DNA from 2 places in the Streptomyces sp. NPDC050549 genome. Region 1 is predicted to be linked to the other one. Evidence: riboswitches for the same ligand, from Rfam matches in the RefSeq annotation. Region 1 holds a riboswitch; the other holds the start of a gene.
What was found. A riboswitch is a leader RNA that binds a small molecule or an ion and turns the genes downstream of it on or off. The one in region 1 is predicted to bind S-adenosylmethionine.

Region 1 (7,043 bases):
CGCCCCCCGAGGTCAAGGCCAAGGTTCTGGCCGACTTCAAGCAGGGTGCCAAGGAGTCCGCGCTCGGCCGTCGCAAGCTGATCCGCAACACGATGTTCGGCGCGCTGGCCCTGTTCCCGCTCTCCGGCGTCATGCTGCTGCGCGACCTGGGCCCGCTGCCGGGGACGAAGCTCCGCCACACGCTGTGGTCAAAGGGCAAGCTGCTCGTCAACATGAACACGAACCTGCCGCTGCGTCCCTCGGACGTGGCCGTCGGCTCGCTCACCTTCGCCAAGCCCGAGGGCCTGGAGGAGACCGACGAGGAGTTCCAGACCGAGATCGCCAAGGCGGCGCTGATGATCGTCCGGCTGCAGCCGGACAACATCAAGGACAAGCGCGAGCTGGAGTGGGCGCACGAGGGCATCGTGGCCTTCTCGAAGATCTGCACCCACGTGGGCTGCCCGATCTCCCTGTACGAGCAGCAGACGCACCACGTGCTGTGCCCGTGCCACCAGTCCACCTTCGACCTCTCCGACGGTGCCCGAGTGATCTTCGGCCCGGCCGGTCACGCCCTGCCGCAGCTGCGCATCGGCGTGAGCGACGAGGGTTACCTCGAAGCGCTCGGCGACTTCGAGGAGCCCGTCGGTCCTGCATTCTGGGAGCGCGGATGAGCACCAACGAGACGCACACATCAGCCACTGCCGCGGCGGGTGAGCGGCGCGACAAAGCACCGGCCGGCGAGCGTGTCGCCGACTGGGCGGACGGACGCCTCGGGATCTACTCCCTGGCCAAGTCCAACATGCGCAAGATCTTCCCCGACCACTGGTCGTTCATGCTGGGTGAGGTCTGCCTCTACAGCTTCATCATCATCATCCTCACGGGTGTGTATCTGACGCTGTTCTTCCACCCGTCGATGAACGAGGTGACGTACCACGGCAGCTATGTCCCGCTCCAGGGGCAGCTGATGTCGGAGGCGTTCAACTCGACGATGCACATCTCCTTCGATGTGCGCGGCGGTCTGCTGATCCGTCAGATCCACCACTGGGCGGCGCTGATCTTCCTCGCCGCCATGTTCGTGCACATGATGCGCGTGTTCTTCACGGGCGCGTTCCGCAAGCCGCGTGAGGTCAACTGGCTGTTCGGCTTCCTGCTGTTCGTCCTGGGCATGTTCACCGGCTTCACCGGTTACTCGCTCCCGGACGACCTGCTCTCCGGCACCGGTGTCCGCTTCATGGAGGGCGCGGTCCTGTCCGTGCCGATCGTCGGCACGTACCTGTCGTTCTTCCTCTTCGGCGGAGAGTTCCCGGGCGGCGACTTCGTCGCGCGGTTCTACTCGATCCACATCCTGCTGCTGCCGGGCATCATGCTCGGTCTGGTGGTCGGCCACCTGATCCTGGTCTTCTACCACAAGCACACGCAGTTCGCGGGCCCCGGAAAGACGAACAACAACGTCGTCGGCATGCCGCTGCTGCCGGTCTACATGGCCAAGGCCGGAGGCTTCTTCTTCCTGGTCTTCGGTGTCATCGCGGCCGTCGCGGCGATCGCCTCGATCAACCCGATCTGGGCCATGGGCCCCTACCGTCCGGACATGGTGTCCACGGGCGCCCAGCCCGACTGGTACATGGGCTTCTCCGAGGGCCTGATCCGTTTCATGCCGGGCTGGGAGATCAACTTCTGGGGTCACACGCTCGTCCTGGGCGTGTTCATCCCGCTGATCGTCTTCCCGCTGGTCCTGGTCGCCATCGCGGTCTACCCGTTCATCGAGTCCTGGGTCACCGGCGACAAGAGCGAGCACCACATCCTGGACCGCCCGCGCAACGTCCCGACCCGTACGGCCTTCGGTGCCGCGTGGATCTCGTGGTACTTCGTCCTGCTCGTCGGTGGCGGCAACGACATCTGGGCCACGCACTTCCACCTGTCGATCAACTCGATCACCTGGTTCGTGCGTGTCGCCTTCTTCGTGGTGCCGGTGCTCGTCTTCGTCGCCACCAAGCGGATCTGCCTCGGCCTCCAGCGCCGCGACAAGGACAAGGTGCTGCACGGCCGCGAGTCCGGCATCATCAAGCGCCTGCCGCACGGTGAGTTCGTCGAGATCCACGAGCCGCTCAGCCAGGACGCGCTGCACACGCTCACCGCGCACCAGCAGTACGAGCCGGCCGCGATCGGCGCGACGGTCGACGAGAACGGTGTCGAGCGCAAGGTCAAGGGCTCCGAGAAGCTGCGCGCCAAGCTGAGCGAGGCGTACTACGGCGAGGAGTCCCAGATCGCCAAGCCCACCGTCGAGGAGTACAAGGAGATCACGAGCGGCCACGGCCACCACTGATCGCTGAGGCGTCGCCACGCCACAGTCGAAGGGCCCCGTCCGAACACCGGACGGGGCCCTTCGCCGTGTCCCGCGCTGGATAGGGTGGGGACACATCGTTGAACCATTTTTCTACGACACCCAGGAGCGGCCGTATGAGCGCTGTGACCCCCGCTGGAGGCGACACCGCGGCGGCCCGTTCCTGGCCCGACGTACTGAGCGCGCTGCTGGCCGGCCAGGACCTGGACTCCGACGGCACGGCGTGGGCGATGGACCGCATCATGAGCGGTGAGGCCGCGGACGCGCAGATCGCGGGCTTCCTGGTGGCGCTGCGGGCCAAGGGCGAGACGGTCGAGGAGATCACCGGTCTGGTCGAGGCGATGTACGCCCACGCCAAGCCGCTGGACATCCCGGGGCCGGCGGTCGACATCGTCGGTACGGGTGGCGACCGGGCCAAGACGGTCAACATCTCGACGATGTCCGCGATCGTGATCGCCGGTACCGGTGCGAAGGTCGTCAAGCACGGCAACCGGGCCGCGTCCTCGGCGAGCGGCTCCTCCGACGTGCTGGAGAAGCTCGGCATCAATCTGAACCTGCCGACCGAGCAGGTGGCGCGGGTGGCGGCGGAGGCCGGGATCACCTTCTGCTTCGCGGCCAAGTTCCACCCCGCGATGCGGTTCGCCGGCGCGGTCCGCGGTGCCCTGGGGATTCCGACCGCGTTCAACCTCCTGGGCCCGCTCACCAACCCGGCCCGCGTCACCACCTCGGCGGTCGGCTGCTTCGACACCCGCATGGCCGGGCTCATCGCCGGCGTGCTCGCCGAACGCGGTTCGTCCGCGCTGGTGTTCCGCGGCGACGACGGCCTCGACGAGCTGACGACCACGGCCACCTCCCGGGTGTGGATCGTCCGCGACGGCAAGGTCACCGAGGAGGCCTTCGACCCCAGGGACGTCGGCCTCCGGCTGGTCCCCATCGAGGCGCTGCGCGGTGCCGACCCCGACTACAACGCCGGTGTCGCCCGCCGCCTCCTGGACGGCGAGACGGGCCCGGTGCGCGACGCCGTACTCCTGAACTCGGCGGCTGCCCTGGTGGCGCTGGAGCGGGGGGACGGGCCGTTGGCGGACCGGATCCGGGGCGGGATGGAGAAGGCCGCGGAGTCGATCGACTCGGGGGCGGCCAAGCGGACTCTGGAGCGCTGGGCGGCGGCCACCAACGCGTAGCCGTACGGCGGTCGTCGTCCCGCGATCCGGACACGGGTTGCGGGACGACGATCACCTCACGTAAGTTTTCCGACCAGGTCATGAGTGACAGTCATGAGGCCCCGGCCGACTGTCCGGCAACCCTCCGTCCGTGGCGGGGTGCCCCGGGTGAAGACCAGGCCGTAGGCAGCGAGGTCTGCGGCAAGCGCGGGCCCCTCGAAAGACACCAGGGGTCCTGGTCATCGAGGGAGCCCTCTGTGAGCAAGCGAATGCGATAGGGCGCCGAGCCCCGCCTCCGCACACCCCCTTTCACCCTGTCCGTGCTTGAGCCCTGCCCGCTCGCACGGTGGTTCCGCCTTGCCTCTCACAGGAGTTCGCCATGTCTGTCTCCACCACTGCCGCCGTTCAGACCATTTGTGCCCAGCTGCCCGTTCTCGGCCGGGATGTCACCGTCCCGCTCGTCACGGGCGGCGAGGTCACCTACGCGGCGCTCGACTACGCGGCCAGCGCCCCGGCCCTGCAGCGCGTCTGGGACGACGTGGCGGCCTACGCCCCGTACTACGGCAGCGTCCACCGCGGCGCCGGCTACCTCTCCCAGCTGTCGACGGACCTCTTCGAGAACGCGCGGAAGACCGTCTCCGAGTTCCTCGACTGCCGCGCCGACGACCAGCTGATCTTCACCCGCTCGACGACCGACTCCCTCAACCTTCTCGCCGCCGCCCTCCCCGCCGGCTGCCAGGTCTTCGTCTTCGAGACCGAGCACCACGCGTCCCTGCTGCCCTGGAAGGACGCCCGGGTCACCTACCTCAACGCTCCGCGCACCCCGGCCCAGGCCGTCGAGACCCTGGAGCGGGCCCTCGCCGCCCGGGACCCGCAGGGCCCGGCCCTGGTCTGTGTCACCGGCGCCTCGAACGTCACCGGCGAGCTGTGGCCGGTCCGCGAACTCGCCACCGCCGCGCACGCCCACGGCGCCCGGATCGTCCTGGACGCCGCCCAGCTCGCCCCGCACCACCCGGTGTCCGTCCAGGACCTCGACGTCGACTGGATCGCCTTCTCCGGCCACAAGCTCTACGCCCCCTTCGGCTCCGGCGTCCTCGCCGGCCGCGCCGACTGGCTCCGGGCGGCCGACCCCTACCTCGCCGGCGGCGGCGCCAGCCGCAAGGTCACCCGGCGAGAGGACGGGGGAGTGGACGTCGAGTGGCACGACAGCGCCGCCCGGCACGAGGCCGGCTCCCCGAACGTCATCGGCGCCTACTCCATCGCGTCGGCCTGCAGGGCGCTCACCGAGGCCGGCTTCGACACACTGGTCGCCCGCGAGCAGTACCTGATCGAGAAGGTGCGGGCGGGTCTGGCCGAGGTCCCGGCGGTCCGTGTCCTGTCCCTCTTCGGTGACGACGCCCCGCGCGTCGGCGTCATCTCCTTCGTCGTCGAGGGCTGGAACAGCTCGCACTTCGCCGCCGCCCTCTCCGCCGAGTACGGCATCGGCGTCCGCGACGGCCTCTTCTGCGCCCACCCCCTCGTCCGCACCCTGCTCGGCAGCGACCCGCAGACCCAGGGCGAGTGCGGCGCCCCCGAGGCCGCCCCGGGCGAGAAGTCCCTCAACGCGATCCGCGTGAGCTTCGGCGCGGGCACCCCGGACGAGCACATCGAGCGCTTCGTGACGGCCGTACGGGAACTCGTGACCGTCGGCGCCAAGTGGAACTACCGTACGCAGGACGGCCGTTGCGTGCCGGCCGTGTGACCGTCCAAGGGTGGGGATTCCATCCGGGGTGAGTGGAGCGGCGGCGGCCGAGGGGCTTGGCGAGCCGCTGGGCGACGCGGTCGTACGGCGTGCGCCGAGTCTCCTCGGCGGGAAGCGCGTCCACCTCTACGAGGAGGGGCTCGTCCTCGGGTCCGGTGCGCAGGTCCGTCGATGGGCCGACGTGACGCGCTGGCGCTCCACCGTCGACGTGATCGTCACGACCAACGAGCAGGGAGACAGGGCCCGGTACACCCTGGCCCACCGGCACCTGCTGCGGTTCGGCGACGGGACGGAACAGGGCTTCCTGCTCGACGAGCGGCGGACCGTGCTGGGACCGATGGTCGTCGAGCCCTTCGAGAACCTGCGGATCCGGTCCGCCGCCGAGCACATCCGCAAGCGGGTGGCCGAGGCCCGGGCACCGGCGCTGCTCGACCGGATCGGGAAGGGCCGGCAGGTCACCTTCGGCCCGCTCACGGCGGACGCGCACGGGGTGTTCGTACCGGGCGGGCTGCTCCCCCTACCGCTGGGCCGAGATGCGGGAGCCGTATCCCGCCGTCGGCCTGCCGGACTTTCCCGTGCCGGCGTCCTGGTGGCTGCGGCCCCGGGACGTCCGGCTCGTCCTGCGGGGCAGGGACGGGCACGGTGACCCGCACCGCACCGAGATACCGGCCTGGGAGGTCGTGAACTGGGGCGCGCTGGTCACTCTGTGGAAGCGGCTGAACGCGCGCTAGGAGTCCAGCCCGATCGCGAACGCGGCTTCGAGATCATGCTGGGAGTACGTCCGGAACGCCACGTGCGTGTCCGTCCCCTCCACTCCGGGGATCTTGCTGATCCGGCCGGGGATGACCTCCGCGAGGTCCTCGTGCTGCCGGACCCGCACCATCGCGATCAAGTCGTACGTACCGGTGACGGAGAAGACCTCGCTCACGGATTCGAGCGCGGCGATCGACTCGGCGATCTCCGGAATCCGGTCCACGCTGGTCTTGATGAGGACGATCGCGGTGATCACGGCTGGTTCTCTCCCTCGGGGACCGTTGCTGGGGCGGCCTTCACTCTAGTGGTACGGCCGAATCTGGCCCACGCGTAGCCGAAGCCCAGCGTGAAGCCCACCAGGTGGGCGAGGTACGCCACCCCCGGTCCCTGGGCGGCCTGGCCCGCCGCCAGCCACTGGAGGGCCGCCCAGAACGGGAGTACGACCCACGCGGGGAAGCGCAGCGGCAGAAAGAAGAGGAAGGGGAGGAGGCTCGTCACGCGGGCCCGGGGGAAGAGGTACAGGAACGCCCCGAGGACCGCCGAGATCGCCCCGGACGCGCCGACAAGGGACTGTGCGGAGCCGGCGTTGGCCAGCGCGTAGCCCAGCAGCGCCAGATAGCCGCAGACCACGTAGAACAGGATGAATTCGACTCGTCCCAGCCGTTCCTCGGTCATCGCCCCGAAGACGTAGAGGAAGAGCATGTTGCCGAGGAGGTGGATCCAGCTGCCGTGGACGAACAGGGCCGTGACGGGGGTCAGGGCCTCCCGGGTGGGGCTGGCGAACAGGTCGGCCGGTACCACTCCCCAGCGGTGGAAGTACGCCCGCTGGGCGGCGAGCAGCGCGTCTCCGGTGCCGTAGGACGGGACGAAACCCGAGGCCGGGCCGAGAACGAAGATCAGGCAGCACAGGGCGATCAGGGCGTATGTCATCGGTGCCGAGGTGTTCCGGAGGGCTCTGACGGCCGCTGTTCCCCAGTTGCTGATCATGGATACAGAGCATGGCGCAACAGGACGTACCGGGGCGGAGTGCCTCGCCGCTGCGGACGGCCGAGCGGCGAGTACCCGCCAG
Region 2 (7,043 bases), on a different contig from region 1:
GTGATCGTGGGGGCGCCCCACTTCTTCTCGAGGACGACGTTGCGGCCCTTGGGGCCAAGGGTGACCTTGACGGCGTCGGCGAGCTGGTTCATCCCGCGCTCGAGACCGCGCCGTGCCTCCTCGTCGAACGCGATGATCTTGGCCATGTGAAGTGGTCCTCCCGGACTGGGGTGGATTGCTCCGGACCGCGCTGGCGCCCGCGACGGACGGCCTGCCTGCCCCGTGGTTCCTTGCACCACCTGGCCTGCGGGCCTCACCGACCCGGTCCTTCGTTATCACTCTCACCTTCAGAGTGCTAACGCCAATGATTAGCACTCGGCATGGTCGAGTGCAAGCGGCTACCAGGTTCTGACCCCCTGGCACGGGCCCGGCCGCGACCCGGCTCCGAGCATGCCGAAGGGCCCGTACCCCAGGAGGTGACCCCCCAGGAGTACGAGCCCTTCGGTGAGGAACGAAGAACGTCGCTGCTGTTCGTCGGCGCGTGCTTCAGCCGGTCGCGAGCCGGACCATGTCCGCCTGCGGCCCCTTCTGACCCTGCGAGATCTCGAAATCGACCCGCTGACCCTCTTCCAGGGTGCGGTAGCCGTCCATCTGAATCGCGCTGTAGTGGACGAAAACATCCGCACCACCGTCGACCGCGATGAAGCCGTACCCCTTCTCCGCGTTGAACCATTTGACGGTGCCCTGAGCCATGCCTAACTCCCCTATTACTGGCCCTTGCACGGATCCACACTTCGCGGATCCGGGTCAGACCTCACCCCCCACAGGATTGGGGGCGTGCGCCGGAACGCGTCGACCGCGGCCGAATGTATCCGTCCAACTGCCGTCTGCAACAGGTCAATCCGACGAGAATTCCGGGCAGGACCGGTCGGGAATTTACGGAGAATTCGTCCGACTTCAGGGCAAGTCGGGCCCGATAAAGGGAACATAAGGTGCATAAGACCTGCACACTTTGGCTACTTCTCATCGCACACGGAGCCGGTACTCATATGCGTTCGGCATGCGGAGTGGAGCGCGTTCCCCAACTGTACCCCGCTCAATCATAGAGAATTGCCCCCTCCGCTTCTCTCACGGAGGGGGCAATTCGATGAACTCTTGGTAATCGATGTTACCTAGGGTAACGATCAGCCGCCGGCGACGGCCGGAATGATCGAGACTCCGGCCCCGTCCGGGGTGGCCGTCTCCAGCCCCTGCTCGAAGCGGACGTCGTCGTCGTTGACGTACACATTGACGAACCGGCGCAGCTTGCCCTGGTCGTCGAGCACACGCGCGGAGATCCCGGTGTGGTTCTTCTCCAGGTCGCTGATGACCTCGGCGAGGGTGGCGCCCTCGGCGGCGACCTCTGCCTTGCCGCCGGTGTAGGTGCGCAGGATGGTGGGGATGCGAACGGTCACGCTCATGACTTTCAACCTCCGGTCAGGTGGGGGCCTTTAGGGGCGCGGGGAACTGCGCGACCAGCCCCCACCGGACCCGCAGGCGAAAAACAACGAAGCTAGGACGCGAGCCCAGCTTCCCTGAACGACTCGAGGCTCGGCCGGATGGTCGCGGTGAGCCCGGTACCGGCAACCGCGTCCAGCGTCTTCAGACCGTCCCCGGTGTTCAGCACGACGGTGGTCAGCGTCGGGTCCAGCAGTCCGTTCTCGATCAGCTTCTTCGCCACACCGACGGTCACCCCGCCCGCGGTCTCCGCGAAGATGCCCTCGGTCCGCGCGAGCAGCTTGATCGCGTCGACGACCTGCTCGTCGTTGACGTCCTCCACCGCCCCACCGGTACGCCGGGCGATGTCGAGAACATAGGGACCGTCCGCCGGGTTCCCGATCGCCAGCGACTTGGCGATGGTGTTCGGCTTCTGCGGGCGTACGACGTCGTGCCCGGCCTTGTAGGCCACGGACACCGGCGAGCAGCCCTCCGCCTGGGCGCCGAAGATCTTGTACGGCCTGTCCTCGACGAGCCCGAGCTTGATCAGCTCCTGCAGACCCTTGTCGATCTTCGTGAGCTGCGAGCCGGAGGCGATCGGCACGACCAGCTGGTCGGGAAGCCGCCAGCCGAGCTGCTCGCAGATCTCGTACGCCAGGGTCTTGGAGCCCTCCGCGTAGTACGGCCGCAGGTTGACGTTGACGAAGCCCCAGCCCTCGCCGGCCGGGTCGCCGATCAGCTCGGAGCAGAAGCGGTTCACGTCGTCGTAGTTGCCCTCGATGCCGACCAGCTCGCCGCCGTAGATCGCGGCCATGACGATCTTGCCCTCTTCCAGGTCGTGCGGGATGAACACGCAGGAGCGGAAGCCGGCGCGGGCGGCGGCGGCGCCGACGGCGCCCGCGAGGTTGCCGGTGGAGGAGCAGGACAGGGTGGTGAAGTCGAACGCGCGGGCGGCCTCGATGGCCTGGGCCACGACACGGTCCTTGAAGGAGTGCGTCGGGTTGCCGGAGTCGTCCTTCACGAACAACTTGCCCGCGTCGACGCCCAGTTCGCGGGCGAGGTTGTCGGCCTGGACGAGCTTGGTCCAGCCGGGGTTGATGTTCGGCTTGGTCGCCACATCGGCGGGGACGGGCAGGAGGGGCGCGTAACGCCAGATGTTCGCGGGGCCCGCTTCGATCTGCTTGCGGAGCTCTTCGGTGTCGTAGGCCGAGAAGTCGTAGGCGATCTCCAGCGGGCCGAAACACTCCTCGCAGGCGAAGACCGGGCCGAGCGGGACGCGGTGGCCGCACTCACGGCAGGACAGCGCGGCGGCGGGGCCGAGATCAACGGTGTCCGTGGGGTTCGGGTCCGCGGCGGTCGTGTCCGTCTTCGCGGGGTTCGTGGTGCTTGCAACAGTCTGCGCAGCCATGGAGGCGAGGCCCTTTCTCCTCATCTTCCTCACGACGCATCTCGCCGTGAGACGGATTTGGCACCTTCCCGAGCCGGGAGCCTCACCACGTCAGCGTGTACCTGCGTGACAAGACCGGCTGGAGGGTTGCCGGGGCTTCATCGGGCCGTATCCCTCTGCCCCTCTGGATGAGCGGTGTTCAGTTGTGTATGCGATTGTCCCGCCGACGGCCCCCGACATGCGATGGTCATCAGCGTTGTTCAAGACTGTAACCGAAGGCCAGGACAGTTGAGTGAGCCGTCCGAACCGCGAGATGGATCACATACTCACTGTCTGTGACCAGCCCTCGCCGAGAGAACGCAGAGGAGCCGCGCAACGTGCTGAAGGAAGTCGAGCACTGGCTGAGCACCCGCTCCTGGTCCCTGACCGATCGGCCGCTCCACAAGATCCTGGCCGCGAAGCACCGCACGGGCCAGTCGGTCTCCGTCGTGCTGCCCGCGCTGAACGAGGAAGCGACGGTCGGTGACATCGTCGCGATCATCCGCCACGACCTCATGCAGCAGGTCCCGCTCGTCGACGAGATCGTCGTCGTCGACTCCGGGTCCACCGACCGCACCTCCGAGGTGGCCGCCGCGGCGGGCGCCCGGGTCGTGCACCGGGACGACATCCTGCCCCGCATCCCCGCCGTGCCCGGCAAGGGCGAGGTGCTGTGGCGCTCGCTGCTGGTCACCAGCAGCGACATCGTCTGCTTCATCGACGCGGACCTGAAGGAGTTCTCCTCCGACTTCGTCACCGGAATCGTGGGCCCGCTGCTCACCGACCCCGGCGTCGACCTCGTCAAGGCGATGTACGACCGCCCGCTGGGCGGCGCCGCCGGCCAGGGCGGACGCGTCACCGAACTGATGGCCCGCCCGCTGCTCAACATGCACTGGCCTCAACTGGCCGGATTCGTGCAGCCGTTGGGAGGCGAGTACGCGGCCCGCCGCTCCCTGCTGGAGCAGCTCCCGTTCCCCGTCGGCTACGGCGTCGAGCTGGGCATGCTCGTCGACGCGCTGCACCTGGTGGGCCTGGACGCCCTCGCGCAGGTCGACGTGGGTGTGCGCAAGCACCGGCACCAGGACGGGCAGGCGCTGGGCCGCATGGCAGCGCAGATCTACCGCACGGCACAGCTGAGGCTGGCCCGCGGGCATCTCATCCGGCCGTCCCTCACACAGTTCGAGCGGGGGCCGGAGGGTTTCGAGCCGCGCACGTACTCCGTGGACACCGAGGAACGGCCGCCGATGGCGGACATCACCGAGTACCAGTCGCGCAAGGTGGCCTAGCCGGCGGCACGGCCCGGGGGCCGTATACGGACTCGGACGGTCCGCCGCGGGGCGTCCGTACGTTTGAGGGTTTCCGGGCCGGGCTAGGTTGTGCCGTATGGCTTCTACGTCGTCCACCTCGTCCACCTCGTCCACGTCGTCCACGTCCGGTGCAGCTCAGGTGCTCGTCGCGTCCAATCGCGGTCCGGTCTCGTACGAGGTGGGCGACGACGGTTCGCTGCATGCCCGGCGCGGCGGCGGCGGGCTGGTGTCCGGGCTGTCGGCGATCGGTCCGGACGCGGGGGCGCTGTGGGTGTGCTCGGCGCTGTCCGACGGCGACCGGGAGGCGGTCCGGCGGGGCGTCGGCGAGGACGGCGTGCGCATGCTCGCCATCCCGGCCGACGTGCACGCCGACGCGTACAACGGGATCGCCAACTCCGTGCTGTGGTTCGTCCACCACATGCTGTACCAGACCCCGCTGGAGCCGGTCTTCGACGCGGAGTTCCGGCGCCAGTGGGCGTCGTACGAGACGTACAACCGGGCGTTCGCCGAGGCGCTGGCCGAAGAGGCGGCCGAGGGCGCGGCGGTGCTGGTGCAGGACTACCACCTGTGTCTGGTGCCAGGGATGCTGAGGGAGTTGAGGCCGGACCTGCGGATCGGGCACTTCTCGCACACGCCGTGGGCGCCGGTGGAGTACTTCTCGATGCTTCCGGACGACATCCAGGTGCGGCTGATGGAAGGCATGCTCGGGGCGGACCGGGTGGGGTTCCTGACCTGGCGGTGGGCGACGGCGTTCGAGAACTGCGTGCAGGGGCTCGACCCGTACAGGTGGCTCCCCAAGTGGCCGTCCGGCGCGCCCCGGTCGATCGAGCACCTGGAGAAGGAGCGGATCACCCGCAGGACGCTCATCGGTGTCCACGGGCTGGGCGCCGACGCCGAGTTCCTGCACACCCGCTCGCACCAGGCGGACGTCGAGGAGCGGATGGTCGCGCTGCGCGAGGAGATCGGCGAGGGCCGCAAGGCCATCGTCCGGGTGGACCGGACCGAGCTGTCGAAGAACATCGTGCGCGGGCTGCTGGCGTACCGGCAGCTGCTCGACGACCACCCCGAGTGGCACGAGCGGGTCGTGCACGTGGCCTTCGCCTACCCGTCCCGGCAGGACCTCGCCGTGTACCGGGACTACACGGCCGAGGTGCAACGGGTCGCCGACGAGATCAACTCCCTTTACGGCAAGCCCGGTTGGACCCCGGTCGTCCTCCACGTCAAGGACGACTTCGCCCGCTCGCTGGCCGCGTACCGCCTCGCCGACGTGGCCCTCGTCAACCCCATCCGCGACGGCATGAACCTCGTCGCCAAGGAGGTTCCGGTCGTCTCCGACGAGGGCTGCGCGCTGGTCCTCTCCCGGGAGGCGGGCGCGTTCCAGGAACTGGGCAAGGACGCGATCGCCGTCAACCCGTACGACGTGATCGGCACGGCCGACGCCCTCCACGAGGCGCTCACCATGCCCGTCGGGGAACGCGCCGAGCGGACAAAGAGCCTGGCCGCCGCGGCTACGGCGCTTCCCCCGGCCCAGTGGTTCCTGGACCAGCTGAACGCGCTGCGGGATCAGGCGAGTTGAGCGGCGAGCACCGGAATACCGGCAGGGCTGCGGTCCCGCCGCCCTCCGGGCGCCACACCGTTGCGGCAAGCCCGCCTCGTCACCCCGACGCGGGGCACACGACCCCACACCCCGCCCCACTTCCTCCACCGACACCGGCCCCGTCAGTCCAGCCGAACGCGCTGCGCGAGCGGCGGAGCGGCCGACCGGAGGCACTCGGCAGCCGCGCATAACCGCCGACACCCCCGCGAAATCAGCCGAGTCGAGCCGCCAGCGCCGACAGCAGGGCCACGACCCCAGCCGCTCCGTCCACCACCAGGTCCGCGCGTTCGCGCAGTTCTGTCACCTCGTCGTTGCCGCTGCACACGAGGAGGCCGGGGAGGCCGTCGGAGCGGAGTTTCTCCACGGCGGCGAAGGCGGGGAGATCGCCGAGGTCGTCGCCGGCGTAGAGGACGGACTCGGCGCCCGTCTCGCGGAGGTAGTCGGCGAGGGCGACGCCCTTGTCCATGCCGGGCGGGCGCAACTCCAGGACCAGGCGGCCGGGTTCGACGATCAGGCCGTGGCGGGCAGCGAGGTCGGTGAGGGGGGCGCGGAGGGCCTCGAAGGCTGCCTGGGGGTCCGTGGCGCGGCGGGTGTGGACGGCGACGGCGCGGCCCTTCTCCTCGATCCAGGTGCCCTGCCAGGCGCCGATCCGGTCGAGGAAGCCCGGGAGTTCGGCGCGGACCGCCGCGACGCCCGGGTGCGGGGCGGGGGCGCTGACGGTGCTGCTCACCGCGTCCCAGCGTTCCGTGCCGTAGTGGCCGAGGACGACCAGGTGTTCCAGGCCCGGTACGCCCGCGAAGCCGCCGTTGCGGACCGCCACGCCCGCCGGGCGGCCGGTGATCACGGCGACGGAGGCGACCTTCGGGGCCAGCACGGCCAGCGCGGGCACCGCGCCCGGGTGCGCACGGGCCTGCTCGGGGTCGGCGACGATCGGTGCGAGCGTGCCGTCGAAGTCGAGCCCGATCACCGCGGCGGCGGGTTTCGCCAGGATCGCTTCGAGGCCTTCGCGCCCGGCACGGGTCACGGGGGTCGGCAGTACGTCGGTGGAGTCCTGAGGGCTGCCCATGTGTCGACCCTATCCGGGCGGGGCCGTACGCACCCCTCGCTCATCGGGGCACGGCCAGGACCCGCGCCTCTCCTCACCGCTCCGAACGCCGCGTCTCACGGACCCGTCTCAGCCTGTTCACCGTCACCGGGTCGTGGGCGAGCGCCCGCTCGTCGTCCAGCAGGGCGTTGAGCAGCTGGTAGTAGCGCACGGGGGCCAGGCCCAGCTCCTCGCGTATCGCGCGCTCCTTCGCGC

Region 2: linked by a shared signal. The riboswitch ahead of thrC (threonine synthase) and the one ahead of AB0I51_RS38235 (aminotransferase class V-fold PLP-dependent enzyme) in region 1 are both predicted to bind S-adenosylmethionine.

What each region holds. Positions count from the first base shown of each region.
Region 1 covers NZ_JBFAJD010000038.1:83,505-90,547, reverse strand. Annotated here, with positions in the region: gene AB0I51_RS38250 (Rieske 2Fe-2S domain-containing protein) at 1-650, shown strand, start outside; gene AB0I51_RS38245 (ubiquinol-cytochrome c reductase cytochrome b subunit) at 647-2,302, shown strand; gene trpD (anthranilate phosphoribosyltransferase) at 2,437-3,501, shown strand; SAM riboswitch class IV at 3,578-3,694, shown strand; gene AB0I51_RS38235 (aminotransferase class V-fold PLP-dependent enzyme) at 3,860-5,221, shown strand; gene AB0I51_RS38230 (hypothetical protein) at 5,232-5,867, shown strand; gene AB0I51_RS38225 (Lrp/AsnC ligand binding domain-containing protein) at 5,949-6,230, opposite strand; gene AB0I51_RS38220 (rhomboid family intramembrane serine protease) at 6,227-6,961, opposite strand.
Region 2 covers NZ_JBFAJD010000002.1:39,491-46,533, reverse strand. Annotated here, with positions in the region: gene groL (chaperonin GroEL) at 1-146, opposite strand, end outside; gene AB0I51_RS04250 (cold-shock protein) at 487-693, opposite strand; gene AB0I51_RS04245 (MoaD/ThiS family protein) at 1,125-1,400, opposite strand; gene thrC (threonine synthase) at 1,493-2,824, opposite strand; SAM riboswitch class I at 2,842-2,998, opposite strand; gene AB0I51_RS04235 (glucosyl-3-phosphoglycerate synthase) at 3,181-4,125, shown strand; gene AB0I51_RS04230 (trehalose-6-phosphate synthase) at 4,223-5,722, shown strand; gene otsB (trehalose-phosphatase) at 5,955-6,809, opposite strand; gene AB0I51_RS04220 (DUF3263 domain-containing protein) at 6,883-7,043, opposite strand, start outside.